One region of the Bradyrhizobium sp. sBnM-33 genome, then DNA from elsewhere that is predicted to be linked to it. Evidence: predicted binding sites of a transcription regulator. Region 1 holds the regulator's gene; each other region holds the start of a gene.
The links. The regulator PhoB, encoded in region 1, activates phosphate uptake and scavenging genes when phosphate is short. The targets are predictions, from matches to a motif close to TGTCATNNANCTGTCAT.
Positions count from the first base shown of each region.

Region 2: RX328_RS21660 (CorA family divalent cation transporter) is a predicted target of PhoB. The motif match lies at 3,024-3,040, and genes of this name have one in related genera.
Region 3: RX328_RS28445 (DUF47 domain-containing protein) is a predicted target of PhoB. The motif match lies at 2,238-2,254, and genes of this name have one in related genera.
Region 4: RX328_RS01810 (DUF2794 domain-containing protein) is a predicted target of PhoB. The motif match lies at 2,471-2,487, and genes of this name have one in related genera.

Region 1 is NZ_CP136624.1:738,161-743,818, forward strand. Features, by position in the region: gene pstC (phosphate ABC transporter permease subunit PstC) at 179-1,177, shown strand; gene pstA (phosphate ABC transporter permease PstA) at 1,182-2,027, shown strand; gene pstB (phosphate ABC transporter ATP-binding protein PstB) at 2,024-2,845, shown strand; gene phoU (phosphate signaling complex protein PhoU) at 2,857-3,573, shown strand; gene phoB (phosphate regulon transcriptional regulator PhoB) at 3,647-4,351, shown strand; gene RX328_RS03480 (GcrA family cell cycle regulator) at 4,578-5,087, opposite strand; gene RX328_RS03485 (aspartate aminotransferase family protein) at 5,582-5,658, shown strand, end outside.
Region 2 is NZ_CP136624.1:4,674,283-4,679,940, forward strand. Features, by position in the region: gene RX328_RS21655 (indolepyruvate ferredoxin oxidoreductase family protein) at 1-2,849, shown strand, start outside; gene RX328_RS21660 (CorA family divalent cation transporter) at 3,085-4,065, shown strand; gene RX328_RS21665 (hypothetical protein) at 4,650-5,658, shown strand, end outside.
Region 3 is NZ_CP136624.1:6,037,149-6,042,806, reverse strand. Features, by position in the region: gene RX328_RS28460 (ABC transporter substrate-binding protein) at 1-221, shown strand, start outside; gene RX328_RS28455 (branched-chain amino acid ABC transporter permease) at 309-1,172, shown strand; gene RX328_RS28450 (branched-chain amino acid ABC transporter permease) at 1,174-2,142, shown strand; gene RX328_RS28445 (DUF47 domain-containing protein) at 2,295-2,939, shown strand; gene RX328_RS28440 (inorganic phosphate transporter) at 2,955-3,959, shown strand; gene sugE (quaternary ammonium compound efflux SMR transporter SugE) at 3,951-4,274, opposite strand; gene RX328_RS28430 (peptide chain release factor 3) at 4,430-5,658, shown strand, end outside.
Region 4 is NZ_CP136624.1:370,786-376,443, forward strand. Features, by position in the region: gene acnA (aconitate hydratase AcnA) at 1-1,148, shown strand, start outside; gene RX328_RS01805 (DUF1223 domain-containing protein) at 1,307-2,068, shown strand; gene RX328_RS01810 (DUF2794 domain-containing protein) at 2,500-2,871, shown strand; gene RX328_RS01815 (GNAT family N-acetyltransferase) at 2,964-3,506, opposite strand; gene RX328_RS01820 (Bax inhibitor-1/YccA family protein) at 3,648-4,439, opposite strand; gene RX328_RS01825 (ABC transporter permease) at 4,682-5,658, opposite strand, start outside.

The DNA.
Region 1 (5,658 bases):
AGACGTTGAGCACGTCGCGCCCCGTCATTCCGGGGCGCGACGAAGTCGCGAATCCGAAATCTCGAGATTTCTGGCCCTTCGGACCATCCCGGAATGACGCCGGGTAAATCGTCAAGAAGATCGCCTCAAAGCAGAAGCGACATTTTTCGGGCGTTGAAGTAAAAGACAGGGGACCAGCGTGGCAGAAATGGCGGTTGAAAGCGACGTAATGGAAGCTGCCGGACCCTATGACCGCGCCCGGGCCCTTGGCGCTTTCAAGTTTGGCGATATTACCTTCTACTGGATCACGCGCGCCTGCGCGATCTCGGTCCTCCTGATCCTCGGCGGCATCATCCTTTCGCTGATCGTCGGCGCCTGGCCCGCGATCCGGGAGTACGGCGCAGCATTCCTGTGGACGCAGCGCTGGGCGCCGTCGGCCGATCCTCCGGTGCTGGGTGCGCTCGGCCCGATCTACGGCACGCTGGTCACCTCCGTGATCGCGATGATGATCGCCATTCCCGTCGGCCTCGGCATTGCGGTGTTCCTTACCGAGATCTGCCCGCTCTGGCTGCGTCGTCCGATCGGCCTTGCCATCGAACTGCTCGCCGGCATTCCCTCGATCATCTACGGCATGTGGGGCTTCTTCGTGCTGGGGCCGTTCCTGGCCAACAACTTCCAGCCGTTCATGATCAGCGTGTTCGATGGCGTCCCGGTGCTCGGCACGATCTTCGCCGGCCCGCCGTCCTATCTCAGCCTGTTCAATGCCTCGCTGATTTTGGCGATCATGGTGCTGCCCTTCATCACCGCAATCTCGGTCGACGTGTTCAAGACGGTGCCGCCGGTTTTGAAGGAGGCGGCCTACGGCGTCGGCTGCACCACCTGGGAAGTCGTCCGCAACGTCGTGATCCCCTATACCCGGGTCGGCGTGATCGGCGGCATCATGCTGGCGCTCGGCCGCGCGCTCGGCGAGACCATGGCGGTCACCTTCATCATCGGCAATTCGTTCAAGATCCAGTCCTCGCTCTTCGCGCCCGGCACCACGATCTCTGCTGCGATCGCTTCCGAATTCGCCGAGAGCGACGGCCTGCACCAGTCCGGCCTGATCCTGCTCGGCCTGTTGCTGTTCATTCTGACGTTCTTCGTTCTTGCTGCCGCAAGGCTGATGCTGATGCGGCTGGAACAGAAAGCGGGGAACTGAGATCATGAACCCGATTTACGTATCTCGCCGCCGCAACAACATCATCGTCAAGTACCTGTGCATGGGTGCCGCGCTGTTCGGCGTGACCTGGCTCGCTTTGATCCTGTTCACGCTGTTCTTCAATGGCCTTTCCGGCATCAATTTCGCCGTCTTCACTCAGGATACGCCGCCGCCCGGATCGACCGACGGCGGCCTGCGCAACGCCATCATCGGCTCGATCATCATGACCATGGTCGGGGTCGGCATTGGCGCGCCGCTCGGCCTGTTCGCCGGCACCTACCTCGCCGAATACGGCAAGCACGACAAGCTCACCTCGGTGATCCGTTTCATCAACGACATCCTGTTGAGTGCGCCCTCGATCATCATCGGCCTGTTCATCTACGGCGCCATCGTGGTGCCGATGGGCGGGTTCTCGGCGTTCGCCGGATGTCTCGCGCTCGCCGTGATCGTGATCCCCGTGGTGGTCCGCACCACCGAGGACATGCTGGGATTGGTTCCCAATCCCCTGCGGGAAGCGGCGTCCGCGCTCGGCATGCCGCGCTCGCTGGTGATCCGGCGCATCGCCTATCGTGCGGCGCGCGCTGGCCTGATCACCGGCGTCCTGCTCGCGACCGCCCGGGTCGCCGGCGAAACCGCGCCGCTCTTGTTCACCGCGCTCTCCAACCAGTTCTTCAGCCTGGATATGACCAAGACGATGGCGAACCTGCCGGTGACCATCAACAACTTCGTCCAGAGCCCCTATGCCTACTGGAAGCAACTCGCCTGGGCCGGTGCCCTGTTGATCACGCTCACCGTATTGGCCCTGAACATTGGCGCGCGCATTCTTGGCGCCGAGAGGATATCCAAATGACCGAACTCTCCGTATCCGTAAGTAACGCGAGCGGCCCAGTTCCGCAGGTGGCGCTGCCCGAGGCCGCACCCAAGGTGACCGCCCGCGGCCTGAACTTCTACTATGGCGAGCACCACGCGCTGAAGGACATCAATCTCACGCTCGGCACCCATCGCGTCACCGCCTTCATCGGCCCGTCCGGCTGCGGCAAATCCACGTTGCTGCGGATATTCAACCGGATGTATGATCTCTATCCGGGTCAGCGCGCCACCGGTCAGCTCTTGCTCGACCAGACCAACGTCCTCGACCCGAAGCTCGACCTCAATCTGCTGCGGGCCCGCGTCGGCATGGTGTTCCAAAAGCCGACGCCGTTCCCGATGACGATCTACGAGAATATCGCCTTCGGCATCCGTCTCTATGAGAAGATCTCGAAGTCCGAGATGGACGGCCGGGTCGAGAAGGCGCTGCGCGGCGGCGCGCTGTGGAACGAGGTCAAGGACAAGTTGAACGCCAGTGGCCTCTCGCTGTCCGGCGGTCAGCAGCAGCGGCTATGCATCGCGCGCACCGTTGCGGTCAGGCCCGAGGTGATCCTGTTCGACGAGCCCTGCTCGGCGCTCGATCCGATCTCGACCGCCAAGATCGAGGAACTGATTCAGGAACTGGCGGAGGACTACACCATCGCCATCGTCACCCATAATATGCAGCAGGCGGCGCGCGTCTCGGACAAGACCGCCTTCATGTATCTCGGCGAGCTGATCGAATTCGACGATACCAACAAGATTTTCACCTCGCCGCGCGATCGACGTACCCAGGACTACATCACGGGGCGGTTTGGTTAAGGAGATAACAGATGGCTTCTGAGCACACCGCCAAGGCATTCGACAGCGACCTTCAGGAATTGACGCGCCTGGTCGCCGAGATGGGCGGCCTGGCTGAGCGCATGATCACCGAATCCGTCGACGCGCTGGTCCGCCGCGACGTCGCGCTCGGCAAGCACGTCGTCGCCACCGACGTCGAGATCGACCGCCTGCAGCATCTGATCGAGGAGCGCGCGGTGCTGACCATCGCCCGCCGTCAGCCGATGGCGATCGATTTGCGCGAAATCGTCGGCTCGATGCGGGTTGCCACCGATCTGGAACGGATCGGCGACCTCGCCAAGAACATGGGCAAGCGCGTCGCGGCGCTGGAGAACGATTTCCAGCCGCTGAAGCTGATGCGCGGCCTCGAACACATGACCGACCTGGTACAATCGCAGGTCAAGTCGGTGCTGGACGCCTATGCCGCGCACGATCTGCCGGCGGCGATGGCGGTGTGGAAGGGCGACGAGGAAGTCGACGCCATCTGCACCTCGCTGTTCCGCGAACTCCTGACCTATATGATGGAAGATCCGCGCAACATCTCGTTCTGCATCCATCTGATGTTCTGCGCCAAGAACATCGAACGGATCGGCGATCACGCCACCAACATCGCCGAAACCGTGTTCTACATGATCGAGGGTCAGCAGATGCTCGACAAGCGCCCGAAGGGCGACATGACGACGTTTGCGACCACCGTACCCAACACTTGACATAGTGTTTTCCAGCGACGTGGAAACCGGTTCGCATGAAGAAAACGCGTCAAACAGAAGAGGCAAGAGCAGGATGAGCGCGCGCATAATGGTGGTCGAGGACGAGGAAGCGCTGACCACGCTGTTGCGCTACAACCTCGACGCAGAAGGCTACGAGGTCGAAACCGTCGGCCGCGGCGACGATGCGGATACACGGCTGAAAGAGCGCGTGCCCGATCTCGTCGTGCTCGATTGGATGCTGCCGGGGCTGTCGGGCATCGAGTTGTGCCGCCGCTTAAGGGCGCGCCCCGAAACCAAGCAATTGCCGATCATCATGCTGACCGCGCGCGGCGAGGAGAGCGAGCGCGTGCGCGGGCTTGCGACCGGCGCCGACGACTACATCGTCAAGCCGTTCTCGGTGCCGGAACTTTTGGCGCGGGTGAAGGGCCTGTTGCGGCGGGCAAGCCCCGAGCGGCTCGCCACCGTGCTGACCTATGGCGATATCGAACTCGATCGCGAAAAACGCCGCGTCGCGCGCTCGGGCCGTCAGATCGATCTCGGCCCGACCGAGTATCGCCTGCTGGAATTTTTCCTGGAGCATCCCGGCCGCGTCTTCAGCCGCGAGCAGTTGCTCGACAGCGTCTGGGGCCGCGACATCTATATCGACGAGCGCACCGTCGACGTCCACATCGGCCGCCTGCGCAAGCTGCTCAACCCCGGCCGCGAGCAGGACCCGATCCGCACCGTCCGCGGCGCGGGGTATGCGCTGGATGATAGGTTTGCGAAGGTGGAGCCGTAAGGCTCCATCGTTGTCCGCGCGAAAGCGGGGACTCTCTCATCGTCATTGCGAGCGAAGCGAAGCAATCCATCGTGCGGCAAAGCAAGTATGGATTGCTTCGCTACGCTCGCGATGACAGTGGAACGCGTAGCCCGGGTGGAGCGAAGCGCGACCCGGGGAATGTCAGCCCATCGCGAGATCGTCCCGGATTTCGCTTCGCTCTATCCGGGCTACGGCAAACCGCGACTTACCTTGTTGTCTTCGGTTGCTGACGCCGGCGGTCGGCCGCGGGCTGGTAGGCGATGCGCGAGTGATGGGCGCAATAGGGCAGGCCCGTGAGCGCTTTGCCGCCGCAGAAGAAGAATTCCGGGCTCGAGGGATCGCCGACCGGCCAGTGGCAGGTGGCCTCGTTCAGTTCGAGCAGCGACAGCCGCTGGCTCATCGGCACGACGTTGTCGAAGGCGATCGGATCTGGCTCCATCTCGACTTCGAAGGCGTGCGCGAGCGCGGTGTTGCCGCGCGAGACCGGGCGCGAAACCCGCATCATCGGTTGGGCGGGGCGTGCCTTGCGCTGCCGCGGGGCGGCCGAGGAGGGGCTCTTGGCGCGGCCGGAAAGGCCCAGCCGGTGCACTTTGCCGATCACGGCGTTTCGCGTCACATTTCCGAGTTCCGCGGCGATCTGGCTTGCCGACAATCCGGCTTCCCAGAGCTTCTTAAGCTGCTCGACGCGATCGTCGGACCAGGTCAAAACCGTCATCGTAATCTTCCCTTCGCATCGCGCCGGCCAATCGGGGCGGCGCTGGCGATGTCATCGTCTCAAAAATCCCTGCGGTCAGAATCCCTTAGCCCTCGCCGGGCGCGCTAACCGCGCCCGAACGTTTACGCCTGCACAAAAGGACTCCAGGGATCAGAACTGCCGCACGAGATGTCGTATCCGACAGCCCAAACGCTACAATATGGCGTGACTCCGGCGCAAGAGTCCGGGCCCGAGCGTCCACATGTTCTGACATCTAGGCATTTCACTGCGTGGTTTCCACCACACCGCAATCCTACGGATTTCAGCCCCTTGCACGGCAGGAAAGGCCGTTCCGTGGCGTGTTGACAGCGCTCCCCGCCCACATAGAATGCCTCTCACGTGCCGCCCTTAAGAGGCGGCACGTTTCGTTTTCGCAAGACCGGCTGTTGCCGCGTTCGCGCCAATGCACGCCCGCGGCAGGTCTCAAAGGCAGGTCTCAAACCTCAGTGATTGCCATGACCAATAGCGCCACGTCGCATCTGCTCCCCGTCTTCGCCAGGGTCGATCTCGGCTTCGAACGCGGCGAAGGCTG
Region 2 (5,658 bases), 3.9 Mb from region 1:
TGACGCCGTTCGCGATCCCGACCGATTTCGAGATGCCGCCGGGCGGCCTCAATCTGCGCTGGCCCGACGATCGCTATGCGCAGGACCTGCGCCTGCAGGACTACAAGGGCTATGCGGCGATCGCCTTCGCCCGCGCCAACAAGATCAACCGCATCACCATGGATTCGCCGAATGCCCGTTACGGCATCATGGCGTCCGGCAAGAGCTACGAGGACATCCGTCAGGCGCTGCGCGAACTCGGCATCACCGAAGAGGTCGCGGCCAAGATCGGGCTCCGTCTCTACAAGATCGGGATGCCCTGGCCGCTGGAGCCGGAAGGCGTGCGCAATTTCGCCGTCGGCCTCGAGGAAATCTTCATCGTCGAAGAGCGCCGCGAGATCGTCGAGAATCAGGTCAAGCAGGAGCTGTTCAACTGGCGCGACGACGTCCGGCCGCGCATCGTCGGCAAGATGGACGACCACGACAAACGGTTTCTCACCTTCGCCGCTGAACTTTCTGTCGCCTCACTGGCGAGCTCACTGACCGAGCGGCTGCTTCGACTTAATCTCAATCCTGAAATCGCAGCGATGCTGCGCGCCAAGGCCGACTGGTTCAACGGCCGTCAGGCGACCCAGATGCAGGCGGTCGCCCCGATCACCCGCACGCCGTATTTCTGCTCGGGCTGCCCCCACAACACCTCGACCAAGGTGCCGGAAGGCAGCCGCGCCTTCGCCGGCATCGGCTGTCACTTCATGGCGCTGTGGATGGATCGCTCGACCGAGACCTACACCCATATGGGAGGCGAGGGCGTGCCGTGGGTCGGCGTCGCTCCCTTCACCAAGGAAGAGCACGTGTTCGCCAATCTCGGCGACGGCACCTACTTCCACTCCGGCAGCCTCGCGATCCGCCAGGCGATCGCCTCCGGCGCCAACATCACCTACAAGATCCTCTATAACGACGCGACCGCGATGACCGGCGGCCAGCATGTCGACGGCGAATTGTCGCCGCAGCAGATCACCTTCCAGCTCCACTCGGAGGGCATCCGCAACATCTATCTGGTCTCGGAAAATCCTGACGCCTATCCGGCGTCCGAGATCGCGCCCGGCGTCAAGACGGCGCATCGCGACGAACTCGACGCTGTCCAGAGGACCTGCCGCACGCTGAAGGGCACCTCGGCGATCGTCTTCGTGCAGACCTGCGCCGCCGAAAAGCGCCGCAGACGCAAGCGCGGCCTGATGGAAGACCCGGCGCGCCGCGTCATGATCAATCCGGCGGTGTGCGAGGGCTGCGGCGATTGCTCGGTGCAGTCGAACTGCATTTCGGTCGAGCCGCTAGAGACCGAGATGGGGCGCAAGCGCACCATCAACCAGTCGACCTGCAACAAGGACTATTCGTGTCTCAAGGGCTTTTGCCCGTCCTTCGTCACCATCGACGGCGGCAAGCCGCGCCGCCGCGCGCCGGCCAGCCTTGATGGTACAGGTCTTGGCGACATCGGCGATCTACCGGAGCCCACGTCACAGCCCTCGCTGGAGCGGCCGTATAACATCGCAGTCGGCGGCGTCGGCGGCACCGGCGTCTTGACCATCGGCGCGCTGCTCGGCATGGCCGCGCATATCGAAGGCAAGGCCAGCATGATCCTCGACATGTCCGGTCTCGCGCAGAAGGGCGGCGCGGTGCTGAGTCATGTCCGACTCTCGGAGCACACCGCCGACGTCACCTGTTCGCGCATCGTCACCGGCACCGCCGATCTGGTGATGGCCGCCGACGAGGTGGTGGCGGCCGCCAAGGACACCATCACGCTTTGCGAAGCCAGCCGCACCGTCGGCGTGATCAATACGCACGTGATTCCGACCGCCGACTTCATCCTCAACCGCGACTTCAACTTCCAGAGCCGCAAGGTCAACCACGTGCTGGAGACCGAGCTGCGCAAGGACTCTTCTTTCTACGACTTCACCAAGCCCGCCGAGGCTCTCCTCGGTGACTCCATCGCCACCAACATCATGATGCTGGGCTACGCCTATCAGAAGGGGCTGCTGCCGCTGTCGGCGAAGGCGATTCTGCAGGCGATCGAGGTCAACGGCGTCTCGATCAAGATGAACACGCAGGCCTTCCAGCTCGGCCGTCTCGCCGCCGCCGATCCGGCGCGGATCGAGGCCATGATGAAGGGCCAGGACGAGCCGGTGGTCGCGAAGACGCTGGAGGCGATGACGCTCGACGAGATCATCGCCCATCGCAGCGCCTTCTTGACCGATTATCAAAATGCCGCGCTCGCCGAGCGCTATCGGGCTCTCGTGAAGCGCGTGCGCGATGCGGCGATCGACGGCGGTTATGGCGAGGCCTTGCCGCGCGCAGTTGCGATCAACTACGCAAAGCTGCTCGCCTACAAGGACGAGTACGAAGTCGCACGGCTGTTCACCGATGGCCGCTTCGAAAAGCAGCTCCGCGACCAGTTCGAAGGCGACTTCAAGTTCAACTTCAACCTGGCGCCGCCGATCCTCGGCGGAGGGCTCGACGCGCTCGGCCGGCCGAAGAAGCGCGCCTTCGGCGCGTGGATGATGCCAGTGTTCCGAACATTGACAAGGCTGCGCTTCCTCCGCGGCACGCCGTTCGACATTTTTGGCTACAGCGCCGACCGCAAGCTCGAACGCGACCTGATTGTGGCTTACGAGAAGGACGTCGCCACCGTGCTCGGCGCGCTGTCGCCGATCACGCACGACACTGCCGTCGAACTCCTGTCCTTGCCCGACCGCATCCGCGGTTACGGTCCAATCAAGGAAAAGGCGGTCGCGGACGCCAATGCGCGCCACGCGCAACTCACCGCCGATCTCGCCAACCCGCCGCCGGCACCGCGCCAGTTGGCGGCGGAATGATCGCGTAGGGTGGGCAAAGGCGCTCGCGCCGTGCCCACCATCTATACTCCGCTCGTGATGGTGGGCACGCTTCGCTTTGCACACCCTACGAACGCTGCGTTCCGGGGACGAGCGGCCGGACGAATTGCCCGATTGAATCAACGCCTTGTTTCCAGAGCTTCGATGGGGTGTAGTCGCCATCAGCTTGTCACTGCGTTGACGCATTGCCTGCTTCGCACCAGCAACGGGTTAGCAGATGGACCAGCCCCTCGCCGACATCGGCATCATCTCCGCCTATCGCTTTGCGGGCGACGGTTCCGCGACGAAGCTCGACGTCGCCAACCTCGATGCGGAACTCGCCGATCCGCACGGCTGGCTGTGGCTGCATTTCAATCTGTCCAACCGTCGCTGCCACGACTGGCTCGCCAGTGCGCCGCTGTCCGATGTTGCGCGCGAGACCTTGCTAGATGCCGACGAGCATATCCGCCTCGATATTTTCGACGAGGAGATCGCCGGCGTTTTGCCCGACCTGCACCAGGAGTTCATGCAGGAGGGCGACGATCTCCTGCGGGTGCACTTTGCGATATCGTCAAAGCTGATGATCACGGCTCGGCGCAAGCCGCTGCGCGCGATCGAGCTGACGCGGCGTGCGCTCGATAGCGGCCGCAAGTTTCCCACCCCGGTGTCACTGTTCGATGCGATCGTCGACCAGTTCGCCGATGTGATCGGACGCTACTCGGCGAGCCTCGGGGACGAACTCGACATCGTTGAGAATCATGTACTGCACGATGAGATCGACGATGAGCGATTGCGGCTTGGCCGCGTGCGCCTGCAGGCGATCCGCACGCGGCGGCAGCTGTCGCAGATCCGTGCGCTGTTTCATCGCATGGAGACGCGCGAGGACGTTGAATCGGAAACCCTGCTATCGGCGATGCGCAAGCTTGCGCAGAAGTTCGATGCGCTCGACTACGAGTTCAGCGCGATCTATGAGCGCGCGCGGCTGCTGCAGGACGAGATCGCCGGCCGCATGACGGCGATCACCAACCGACGCCTGTTCACGCTATCGGTCCTGACCGCGTGCATGCTGCCTTCGACGCTGGTCACCGGCTTCTTCGGCATGAACACCAAGGACATGCCATTCCAGACCGGCGACGGCGGCACCTGGTATGCGCTTCTGCTGGTGATCGCCGCGGGAGCACTGACCTGGTGGCTGCTTAGGCGGACCAAGGCCTTGTAGGCCGATCATGGTGTGACAGGAGCCTCGGCCGGCATGCCCGCGAAGCAGGCATCGCCCCGGCTATGGCGAACGTGGCACATACTCGCGTCGTGCCGCAACTCCCGTCCCAATCGAAAGATCATGAAACTAGCTAGCTGCGTAGGGTGGGCAAAGCAAAGCGCCCATCGCCACCGGTGGTTATGGTGGGCACGCGGAGCCTGTCATCGGGCGCGCGTCCGCGCGATCCGTTGGCTTTGCCCCCATGCGGAACTCATGAATCCGTGGAGGCGGCCAAATGCCCGCTTTTGTGCACATTCTGGACCTGGCTCTCCGCTCTTTCGGGAGCGTGGAAAGAGAGTTAGAGTTCAGTCGATCAGCGCCAGATAGACGTGCCGAAATCCTATGATTGAGGGCAACGTCGGTGCCTTCAACAGCAAGCATTGCACATTCAAAACGGGTTGCAGGCGCAGTTTGTCGCGCAATGGACCGGTGCGTGCAATGTCCAGGCACGGAGCAACAAACCGAGATCGGAGAATGAGGAGGGACAGAGAGCTATCTGATCACTCAAACTTACGGACGATTACAAGGCTTAAAGGAGACTCACGATGAACGCGAAATCGGGACGAACCTTATTTGCCGCCGGCCTGATTACTGCGACGCTCGCAAGCGGCGCAACCGGCCAGCAAAACGAAAAGCTCGGTAAGGTGAACTTTCCTACCTCCTGCGACCCCAAAGTCCAAGTCGAGTTTGACCGCGGCGTCGCCATGCTTCATTCGTACTGGTTCTTGATTGCCCGCCGAAAATTCGAAGAGATCCTGCAGCAGGATCCCACTTGCGCCATGGCATATTGGGGCGTGGCCATGGACTTGCTTGGTAACACCCTTGCAACTACCCCGTCACGGGCGGACGCGCAGGCAGCTTGGGAGGCACTCGAAAGGGCGCGGGCTGCCGGGCCGAAGACCCAGCGCGAGCGCGATTGGATCGAGGCGCTGAGCGCCTACTTTCGCGACCATGACAAGGTCGCCGTAAATGCCCGGCTGGCAGCCTACAATGCCGCGATGGCGCAGATGGCGCAGAATTATCCTGACGACTACGAGGTCCAGGCCTTTTATGCCCTGACGCTTCAAGCCGCGGCACCGAAGAGCGACCTCACCTATGCCAATCAGATCAAGTCCGCGGCGCTGTTGGAGAAGCTCTACGAGCAGAATCCGCAGCATCCGGGCGTGACGCACTACCTCATTCACGCTTACGACTTCCCGCCGCTCGCCGAGAAGGGAATAGCGTCAGCGCGGCGCTATGCCGGCATCGCGCCGGCCGTGCCGCACGCGCGGCACATGCCGTCGCACATCTACTCCATGGTTGGCCTCTGGGAGGAATCCATTGCCTCCAACGCGTCGTCGCTTGAGATCCAGCCGGACTATTATCACGCGTCGGATTTTATGGTTTACGCCTATCTGCAGCTCGCGCAGGATGCCAAGGCCGATGCGATGATCAAGAAGTCGCTCGCCACCGCCGATCGCGGCGATCGTCCGATCACTTTCGGCAATTTCACCGCCAAGGCCGCCATGCCCGCGCGTTACGTCCTTGAACGGGCGGATTGGGCCGGCGCTGCCG
Region 3 (5,658 bases), 3.9 Mb from region 1:
TGGTGGCGAAAATGAAGGAAACGCCGACCGATGATCCGCTGTTTGGCAAGGGCACGATCCGCCCCGACGGCCGCAAGCTTCATCCGGCCTACCTGTTTGAGGTCAAGAAGCCTTCCGAATCCAAGGGACCGTGGGACTATTACAAGCTGGTTGGAACGACCCCCGCAGATCAGGCATTCCGGCCACTGTCGGAAAGCGTCTGCCCACTGGTAAAGAAATAATACGATCGCCCGCCGGCACTCGTGCCGGCGGGCGCCTTCTCGCGTCACAACGCGATTTGCGTCACAACGAGATCGAGTGCGAAGCCGATGCAAGCTCTTTACGCCCAGCTTTTGGTGGGGTTGATCAACGGGTCGTTCTACGCGCTGCTCAGTCTCGGGCTGGCGGTGATCTTCGGCATGCTCAACATCATCAATTTCGCCCACGGTGCGCTCTACATGATGGGCGCGTTCTGCGCGTATTTTCTGTTGAACATCGCCGGCATCGGCTATTGGCCGGCGCTGATCATCGCGCCCATAGCGGTCGGCATTTTCGGCATGATCCTGGAACGGACCATGCTGCAATGGCTCGCCGGCCTCGATCATCTCTATGGGTTGCTGCTGACATTCGGATTGGCGCTGATTATCCAGGGCATCTTTCAGAATTATTTCGGTTCGTCGGGGCTGCCCTATGCGATTCCCAGCGAACTGCAGGGCGGCATGAACCTCGGATTCATGTTCCTGCCGATTTACCGCGGCTGGGTGGTTGTCTTCTCGCTCGTGGTCTGCCTTGCCACCTGGTTCCTGATCGAGAAGACCCGGCTCGGCGCCAATCTGCGTGCGGCGACGGAAAATCCGACCCTGGTGCGCGCGTTCGGCATCAACGTGCCCAGGATGATCACGCTGACCTATGGACTTGGCGTTGGCCTCGCGGCGCTGGCCGGCGTGTTGTCGGCTCCGATCAACCAGGTGCGGCCGTTGATGGGCGCGGACCTGATCATCGTAGTGTTCGCAGTGGTGGTGATCGGCGGCATGGGATCGATCATGGGATCGATCATCACCGGATTTGCGCTCGGCGTGATCGAGGGACTGACCAAGTATTTTTATCCCGAAGCTTCCAACACCGTGGTGTTCGTCCTGATGGTGCTGGTGTTGCTGTTGAAGCCAGCGGGACTGACGGGACGGGCAGCCTGACATGAGCGCATTGACTGACGATACACTGCCGGTAACGCCCCGTGCGATGCGCGACGAGATGCTTATGTTCGCGGCGATGGCGGTGCTGCTGGGTGTTGTGCCGCTGACGGGCATCTACCCGTTCTTCGTGATGCAGGCGCTGTGCTTCGCACTGCTCGCCTGCGCGTTCAACCTCTTGATCGGCTATGGCGGCCTGCTGTCGTTCGGCCATGCGATGTTCCTGGGAACCGCGGGCTACTGCTCAGCGCATGCGCTCAAGGTCTGGGGCGTTACGCCCGAGCTCGGCATTGTGATCGGCACCGCCGGTGCTGCCGCGCTCTCCGTCGTAACCGGCTTCATCTCCATTCGGCGGCAGGGTATCTACTTTGCGATGATCACACTGGCGCTCTCGCAGCTCCTGTATTTCATCTATCTGCAGGCGCCGTTCACGCATGGCGAGGACGGCATCCAAGGCATTCCGCAGGGCTACCTGTTTGGAATATTCAATCTCTCCAAGCCTACGGTGCTCTATTACGTGGTGCTCGCCGGATTCCTCGGCGGCTTCCTCCTGATCTATCGCACCATCAACTCGCCATTCGGCGAGGTCCTGAAGGCGATCCGCGAGAACGAGCCGCGCGCGATCTCGCTGGGCTACAAGACCGACCAGTACAAGCTGCTCGCTTTCATCCTCTCGGGGACCATCGCGGGCTTTGCCGGCTCGCTGAAGGTGTTCGTGGCGCAGAACGCCTCGCTCACCGACGTGCACTGGACGATGTCGGGCGAAATCGTGCTGATGACGCTGGTCGGCGGCCTCGGCACGGTGTTCGGCCCAGTCGTCGGGGCGTTCGTTATCATCGCCATGCAGCAATATCTGGCCGGTTTCGGCCAATGGGTGACGGTGATCCAGGGCGTCATCTTCGTGGCCTGTGTGTTGACGTTCCGCCGCGGCATCATCGGCGAGATCGCGCATTATTTCCGTCGATCTCTCTAAAAACGGCGGGTTTTAGCGCAGCTTTCAGCTCCACAAAGCGGTGGAGGACCCGGTTCCCGGGACACGCCGTCGCGCGCTTTTCCCTCGAATAGTCTATGACAGTTTTGTGACAGGTCGCTCCGCGGCTGTTTCTGAACGACGGAAAAAAACCCATGCTGCGCTGGTTTCGTGCCTTTTTGCCCAAAGAGGAGCGGTTTTTCGATTTATTTGCCAGCCACGCCCAGACGGTCGTGCAGGGCGCGCTGGCGTTGCAGGACATGATGCGCGGCGGCGAGGAGACGCCGGTATTCTGCCAGCGCGTCAATCAGTTCGAAAACGACGCCGACGGCATCACCCGCGAGGTCCTGACCGCGGTCCGCCGCACCTTCATTACACCGTTCGACCGCGGCGACATCAAGAACCTGATCACGTCGATGGACGACGCGATCGACCAGATGCAGCAGACCGCGAAGGCAGTGGTGCTGTTCGAGGTCCGAACGTTTGAGCCTCCGATGCGCGAGATAGCCACGCTGTTGGTCGAGTGCGCCAATCTGGTCAGCCGCGCGCTTCCCCTGATGAAGTCGATCGGGAGTAACGTCGCAATGCTGACCGCCATGACGGAGGAAATCGGAAAACTGGAGGGCCGTATCGACGATCTCCACGACATCGGGTTGAAGGAGCTGTTTCTAAAGCACCGCAACGGCAATTCGATGGATTTCGTCGTCGGCGCCGAGATCTACAAGCATCTCGAAAAGGTATCTGATCGCTTCGACGACGTCGCCAACGAGATCAACTCGATCGTGATCGAACAGGTATAGGGCAGGACCAATTCAGTGGATGCCACCCTGGCTTTTCCAATTCTGGTCTTCTTGATTGGCGTCGCGTTGTTGTTCGATTTCCTCAACGGCCTGCACGACGCTGCCAACTCGATCGCCACGATTGTATCGACCCGCGTGTTGCGGCCGCATTATGCGGTGTTCTGGGCGGCCTTCTTCAATTTCATCGCCTTCCTCTTCTTTGGGCTGCACGTCGCCAATACGATCGGCAAGGGAATCATCGAACCGGACGTCGTCGATGCGGCTGTGATCTTCGCTGCGCTAATCGGCGCGATCGTCTGGAACCTGATTACCTGGGGGCTCGGCATTCCATCGTCGAGTTCGCACGCGTTGATCGGCGGACTGGTCGGCGCCGGCGTGGCGAAGGCCGGGATTTCGGCCGCGGTCTGGAGCGGGCTGTCCAAGACGCTCTTGGCGATCGTGTTGTCGCCGCTGGTTGGATTCCTGTTGGCGCTGGTTCTGGTCGCAATCGTGTCGTGGCTGTCGGTGCGCTCGACACCGTTTGCGGTCGATCGCGCCTTCCGCATCCTGCAGTTCGTTTCGGCGTCGTTCTATTCGCTCGGCCATGGCGGCAACGATGCGCAGAAGACCATGGGCATCATCGCGGTGCTTTTGTATTCGCAGGGCTACCTCGGGGCGGATTTTGCCATCCCGTTCTGGGTCGTGATTTCCTGCCAGGCGGCGATGGGGCTCGGCACGTTGATGGGGGGCTGGCGGATCGTCCGCACCATGGGACTGCGGATCACCAAGCTGACACCGATGCAGGGCTTTTGCGCCGAAACCGGTGGAGCTGCGACCCTGTTCATGGCCACCTATCTCGGTGTTCCCGTATCAACGACTCACACCATTACCGGCTCGATCGTCGGGGTCGGCGCGGCGCGGCGCGTCTCGGCGGTCCGCTGGAACGTGGCGAGCTCGATCGTTTACGCCTGGGTAATCACCATTCCGGCGTCCGCGATTATCGCCGCGCTAACCTATTGGGCGGTGTTGTTGCTACGCTGATCCGGTGACCAGCTTGAGCCCGACAATACCGGCGACGATCAGTCCGATGCAGGCGAGGCGGGCGGCGGTCGCAGGCTCGCCGAACAGCGCGATGCCCAGGATTGCTGTTCCAACCGCGCCGATGCCGGTCCATACCGCGTAGGCGGTTCCGATCGGCAGAGCTTTCAAGGCAAGACCCAGCAGGAGGATACTGCCTGCCATGCAGGCGAGCGTCAGGACGGATGGAACGAGCCGTGTAAATCCCTCGGTATATTTGAGGCCGATCGCCCAACCCACTTCCATGAGACCGGCGACGAACAACACGATCCAAGCCATAACAACCCTCCGAACCAGGCAGGGTCGTCCCCGCGGATGAGCTGTGAAATCGGAAGGTCGTCCTTCCGCAGCCGATATGGGACTGGCCAGCAGCGTCCGCAACCACCAAATGAGGCTTGATTAGCCCGGTTTTCCCTGCCAAACGCTCGAGCCTCATGTCCGACATTGCCGTCACCGCCGAATCGCCGTCCCGCTCGCCGCTCTCAGATGAAGTGGCGCGGCGGCGCACGTTTGCGATCATCTCCCACCCGGATGCCGGCAAGACCACGCTGACCGAAAAGCTCCTGCTGTTCGGCGGCGCTATCAATCTGGCGGGGCAGGTCAAGGCCAAGGGCGAGCGGCGCAACACCCGTTCCGACTGGATGAAGATCGAGCGCGAGCGCGGCATTTCGGTCGTGACCTCGGTGATGACGTTCGAATTCGAAGGCCTCGTCTTCAACCTGCTGGACACGCCGGGCCACGAAGACTTCTCGGAAGACACCTACCGCACGCTGACCGCTGTCGATTCTGCCGTCATGGTGATCGACGCCGCCAAGGGCATCGAGGCGCGCACCCGAAAACTGTTCGAGGTGTGCCGGCTGCGCGACATTCCGATCATCACCTTTATCAACAAGATGGACCGCGAGAGCCGCGACACGTTCGAACTGCTGGATGAGATCGAGAAGACTCTGGCGCTCGACACCACGCCGATGACCTGGCCGGTCGGCCGCGGCCGCGATTTCCTCGGCACCTACGACGTCGTGAACGGCGGCGTGCGCCTGCTCGAAGGTGGCGGTGCCAAGACCGGCGCGACTGAGCAGATCGATATCGCCGATCTCGCCGGCCGCAACCCCAATCTCGACGTCGCCGAGATCAAGGATGAGCTCGCCCTGGTGTCGGAAGCCTGCAAGCCGTTCGAGCTGGAGGCGTTTCGCGAGGGCCACCTGACACCGGTCTATTTCGGCAGCGCGCTGCGCAATTTCGGCGTCGGCGACTTGCTGGAAGGTCTTGGCAAGTTCGCGCCAGCGCCCCGCGCGCAGGACAGCAATTTGCGCAAGGTCGAAGCCGCCGAACCGCGCATGAGCGCCTTCGTGTTCAAGATCCAGGCCAATATGGATCCGAACCACCGCGACCGTATCGCGTTCGCGCGGCTGTGCTCCGGCAAGCTCAGCCGCGGCATGAAGGCGAAGCTGGTGCGGACCGGCAAAAACATGTCGCTGTCCTCGCCGCAGTTCTTCTTCGCACAGGACCGCTCGGTGGCCGATGAAGCCTTTGCCGGCGATGTCGTCGGCATTCCGAACCACGGCACTTTGCGGATCGGCGACACGCTGACCGAAGGCGAGGACATCACCTTCGTTGGCGTCCCGAGTTTCGCGCCGGAAATCGTCCGCCGCGTGCGGCTGAC
Region 4 (5,658 bases), 370 kb from region 1:
AGTCGATCAACGACAACGGCATCGTTGCCGCGGCCGTGCTGTCGGGTAACCGCAATTTCGAAGGCCGCGTCTCGCCGGATGTGCAGGCGAACTATCTGGCTTCGCCGCCGTTGGTTGTCGCCTATGCGCTGGCCGGCACGGTGACCAAGGATCTCGCGGTCGAGCCGATTGGCACCGGCAAGGACGGCAAGCCGGTGTACCTGAAGGACATCTGGCCGACCACGAAGGAGATCAACGCCTTCATGAAGAAGTTCGTGACAGCGACGATTTTCAAGAAGAAGTACGCCGACGTGTTCAAGGGCGATACCAACTGGCGCAAGATCAAGACGGTCGAGAGCGAGACCTACCGCTGGAATATGAGCTCGACCTATGTGCAGAACCCGCCCTATTTCGAGGGCATGAAGAAGCAGCCCGAGCCGATCGCGGACGTCGTCGATGCGCGGATTCTGGCGCTGTTCGGCGACAAGATCACCACCGACCACATCTCGCCGGCTGGCTCGATCAAGCTGACTTCGCCGGCCGGCAAATTCCTCAGCGAGCACCAGGTGCGACCCGCCGACTTCAACCAGTACGGCACGCGGCGCGGCAACCACGAGATCATGATGCGCGGCACGTTCGCCAATATCCGCATCAAGAACTTCATGCTGAAGGGCGCCGACGGCAATATTCCGGAAGGCGGCCTCACCAAGCACTGGCCCGACGGTGAGCAGATGCCGATCTACGACGCCGCGATGAAGTACCAGGCGGAGGGCGTGCCGCTGGTGGTGTTCGCCGGCGCCGAATACGGCAACGGCTCCTCACGCGACTGGGCCGCGAAGGGCACCCGTCTGCTCGGTGTCCGCGCCGTGATCTGCCAGAGCTTCGAGCGCATCCATCGCTCCAACCTGGTCGGCATGGGCGTGTTGCCGCTGACCTTCGAAGACGGCACGTCGTGGACATCGCTCGGCCTCAAGGGCGACGAGACGGTGACGATTCGCGGGCTCCAGGGTGATTTGAAGCCGCGCCAAACCCTGACGGCCGAGATCGTGTCCGGCGACGGTTCGCTGCAGCGCGTGCCGCTGCTCTGCCGCATCGACACCCTCGATGAGCTCGAGTACTACCGAAACGGCGGCATTCTGCATTATGTGCTGCGCAAACTCGCGGCTTAACGCGGATTTGTGATCGATGCCTCACTTCGAAGTGAGTAGCGAGCAAGAAGAAGGCGGCCTATGACAAGGCCGCTTTCGCGCGTCTGGGGCACGCCTTTGGGATATCAAATCATGCCCCGTACATATACGGATGGAAAACGCTACGCCCGGTCCGCACGATGACAGCGATGATGGCCTACAACAGCATATCGCGATGGTCCGGTGCGCTCGGCGTCTGCGCGATCATAGCCATCATCCGCCCTGCTCATGCCGAACCGCGTGCCGTGGTCGAATTGTTCACCTCGCAAGGCTGTTCGTCGTGTCCGCCGGCCGACCAGATCGTCGGCGAACTCGCCAAGGATCCGTCCATCATCGCGCTGAGCATGCCCATCGACTACTGGGATTATCTTGGCTGGAAGGACACGCTGGCGGATTCGCGTTTTAGCGCGCGTCAGAAGGCCTATTCGCATGTGCGTGGCGACCGTAACCTCTACACGCCGCAGATGATCGTCAATGGCTCGGCGCAGGTGATCGGCAGCGATCGCGCCGCCATCGAAGGGGCCATCAAGAATACCGGCAAGACTGAAGGCGTGATGTCGGTGCCGGTGAAGATGACGTTGTCGGGCAAACTGCTCAACGTCTCAGTAGAGGCGAGCAAGGTGCCGACGGCGGGCCGCGGCGAAGTCTGGATCTGCTCGGTCTCAAAGGCGGTGCCGATCTCGATCGGGCGCGGCGAGAATCGCGGCCAACAACTCACCTACTACAACGTGGTACGCAACCTCGTGAAGGTCGGCGACTGGAACGGCGGTTCGGGCAGCTGGACCATTCCGCTTGAAAATATTTCCCGCGACGGCGTGGACGCTGCGGTCGTCTACGTCCAGGACGGCAGTCGCGACAAGCCGGGCGCGATGCTCGGCGCCGCCATGACGGCGCTGCGCTGATTAGCTCCATCCCGGGCTATGAGGCCTAACTTTCCTGTCACCTTGAACCAGCTTCGCATAATCGGCGAAGTCAGAGCCGCGCGACATTTGCGAGAGCAGTCCCCAAAAACGAAAAAGGACCAACTTTCGTTGGCCCAGTATCGGGATTAACTCCCTCTGCGAACAGGCCCGATCCCGACGGCCCCGGGGGGCTGGGGGCTGAGGAATCCGGAACCGAAAGGACCGGGCCAACGCAGGATTTTCTTTTCGCAATCTAGCGGGGCGGACGGTTGGCAGAAGTAGGGCAGCAATAAGATTCCGCTAACGATCCCGTGAATCGATATTTCCGGCTGATACCGGGCATTCGCCGCGGTTTCCTTCGTATTTACAACCCCCTTGCGGCGCCCTGCGGTTAGCGCAATCATGTAAATTGGATGACAGGAGGCCGCTCCATGACTCTGATTTCGGAGGAGACCGATCCAAGCGATAGCCGCGCAGTGGCGCGCGTCGCCACTGCGAGCCCGCCGCCGAATCGCGTCACGTTCAATCGCCTCGAACTCAACCGTATCCTCAATCTGTATGGGCGCATGGTCGCCGACGGCGAGTGGCGCGACTACGCCATCGACTTTCTGAAAGACCGCGCGGTGTTCTCCGTATTTCGCCGCGCTTCCGAAGTTCCGATCTATCGCATCGAGAAAGATCCGCGGCTTGCGCGCAAGCAGGGCATGTACAGCGTGATCTCGGCGACCGGACTGATCCTGCGCCGCGGCCACGAACTCGAACGCGTGCTGCTGGTGATCGACCGCAAGCTGGCGGTGGTTTGACGAGCGGTTCGTAGCCCGGATGTAGCGCAGCGAAATCCGGGGCAGGTTTATCCGGCTGTGAGATTCCCGGATTGCGCTTCGCTCCATCCGGGCTACGAATTCACGCCATCCGTCGGCAGCGTCGTTGCGCCCTCACCCAGCGCGCGCTGCATCATGACCGTGTCGAGCCAGCGGCCGAACTTGAAGCCGACGCTGGGATGCGTCCCGATCATCTGGAAACCGCACTTGGCGTGAACGCCGATCGAGCCGGCATTGGCGGAGTCGCCGATGACCGCGATCATCTGCCGGTAGCCGCGCGCCTCGCATTCGGCGATCAGCCGCTTCATCAGTTGCAGGCCGATGCCGCGCCGGTGTGTGGCCGGTTTCAAATAGATCGAATTCTCCACCGTGAAGCGGTAGGCCGGCCGTGGCCGGTATGGGCCGGCATAGGCGTATCCGATCACCTGGCCTTCGACGGCGGCGACCAAATAGGGAAAGCCGCCATCCGACAGGGCTCTGAACCGCCGGGTCACCTCGGCGAGGTCGGGCGAAACGAGTTCGAACGTGGCGGTGCCGTAGCGCACCGCGTGCTCATAGATCTCGGTGATGGCGGGGAGGTCGGCCTCGGTGGCGGGCCGGATTTCGGGAGCGGACATGGCAAAAAGATACCAGCAGACAAATCTCGATCAACGGTCTTTCCGCCATGCCCCGGATCAAGCCCGGGCATGGCACTGAGTAAAAGAAAAGCCCCGGCGCGAGGCCGGGGCTTCAGCTCTTGAACCTGGGTCCGGCAGCGGCTAGTCGCGCTGGCCGAGGAGCTGCAGGAGCAGCGTGAACAGGTTGATGAAGTTCAGGTAGAGCGACAGTGCACCGGTAATCGCCGCACGCTCTTCAACGTCAGCGCCTCCCGAAGCGTAGCCATAGATGTACTCGTTCTTCAGCCGCTGGGTATCCCAGGCGGTGAGGCCCGCGAACACCAGCACGCCGACCACCGAGACGATGAACTGCAGCATCGAGCTCGCCAGGAACAGGTTGACCAGGCTCGCGATGATGACGCCGATCAGACCCATGAACAGGAACGACCCCATGCCGCTCATGTCACGCTTGGTGGTGTAGCCGTAGAGGCTCAGTGCGCCGAAAGTCGCCGCGGTGATGAAGAACACCCGCACGATCGAGGTGTGCGTATACACCAGGAAGATCGACGATAGCGAAATGCCCATCAGCGCCGAGAACACCCAGAACAGCATCTGGGCGGTCGCGGGCCGCAGCCGGTTGATGCCGGCCGAGATCGCAAACACCATCACCAGCGGCGCGAGAATGAACAGCCACTTCAGCGGGCTGACATACATCGCGTAGCCGAACGGCGTCAGGAAGGCGTTACCGAACCGGGCGGCGGCGCCGGCCTGGTCGGTGGTCACGGCGGCCATGTAGACGCCGAGCGCCGCAAGGCCGGTGATGGCCAGGCCGATGCTCATGTAGTTGTAGATGCGCAGCATGTAGGCGCGCAGACCGGCATCGACGGCCGCGGCGTCAACGCGTCCGGCGGCCCGGCCGAAAGGAGATACGTAGTTACGGTCTAGGTCCGACATGGTCGAATTCCCGTTGGTTGCCCGGCGGAGCGCAAGGGGTTTGCGGCGCCGGTTAGATTTCTATCTCAGATGTCCCGATCTGCCGACGTTAATCTTACGTCATCAACCCGGCCACTGATCTTGGCTGGTATGTGGGAAACTAACACATTCGACGCAAGCTTCCACGCGCGGCTGAATGTCGCTTCTGCCAGCTTTTTCCGGGTAAAAGCAGTGTTAACCCCTGCCTCCGCCGCTACAAATTGTCACAAATTCCGTAACACGCTGGCCGGCTTCTGGTTCAAGGCCAACAACGTGCCGGCGAGCCCCAGCCCCACCGTGACGATCAGGGCGGCTGCGACCACCCCGGCCGCGCTGCCAGCCTGCCAGATGAAGCTGAGCGTCATCAGCCGCGTCACGATCAGCCACGCCGCGATCGAGCCTGCGATCACGCCGAATATGGCCGTGGCGAGGCCGATCAGGAGGTACTCGAGCGCATAGGCCCCGAGCAGCCGTGCCCGGGTTGCGCCGAGCGTCTTCAGGATCACCGCGTCGTAGACCCGGTGGCGATGGCCGGCGGCGAGCGCGCCGCCGAGCACCAGGATCGCCGAGATCAGCGTCACGGCGCTGGCGCCGCGGATGGCGAGCACGAGGTTGGTAACGACGGTGCCGACGGTCTCGAGCGCCTCGCGGACCCGAACGCTGGTCACCATCGGAAAGGCGTCCGCCACCTGCTTGATGATTCGGGCGTCGCCGGCCGGGTCGGGGTGGACCTCGGACAGGGTCGCGACATGGCTGTGCGGCGCGCCCTTGAAGGCGTTGGGTGAGAACACCAGCACGAAATTGATGCCGAGCCCCTGCCAATCGACGTTGCGCAGATTGCTGATTTTGGCCTGGATGTCGCGGCCGAGTACGTTGACGACGATCTCATCGCCGATCTTGAGCTTTAGCCCGTCGGCGATCTTCTTCTCCAGCGAGACCAGCGGCGGCCCCTTGTAGTCCGCGCTCCACCATTTACCTTCGACCACCTTCGAGCCGTTTGGAACTTCGCCGGTATAGGTCAGGCCGCGGTCACTCTGCAGCACCCATTCCGTATCCTGCGACGGCTTGAGTTCGTCCGCCTTGACGCCGCGGGCGGCTACGATGCGCCCGCGCAGCATCGGCACGTCGTCGACGCTAGATTGCGGCGCGATCTGCTTGAGGAAGGCGCCGAAGCGGTCGGCGTCGGCGGTCGGGATGTCGA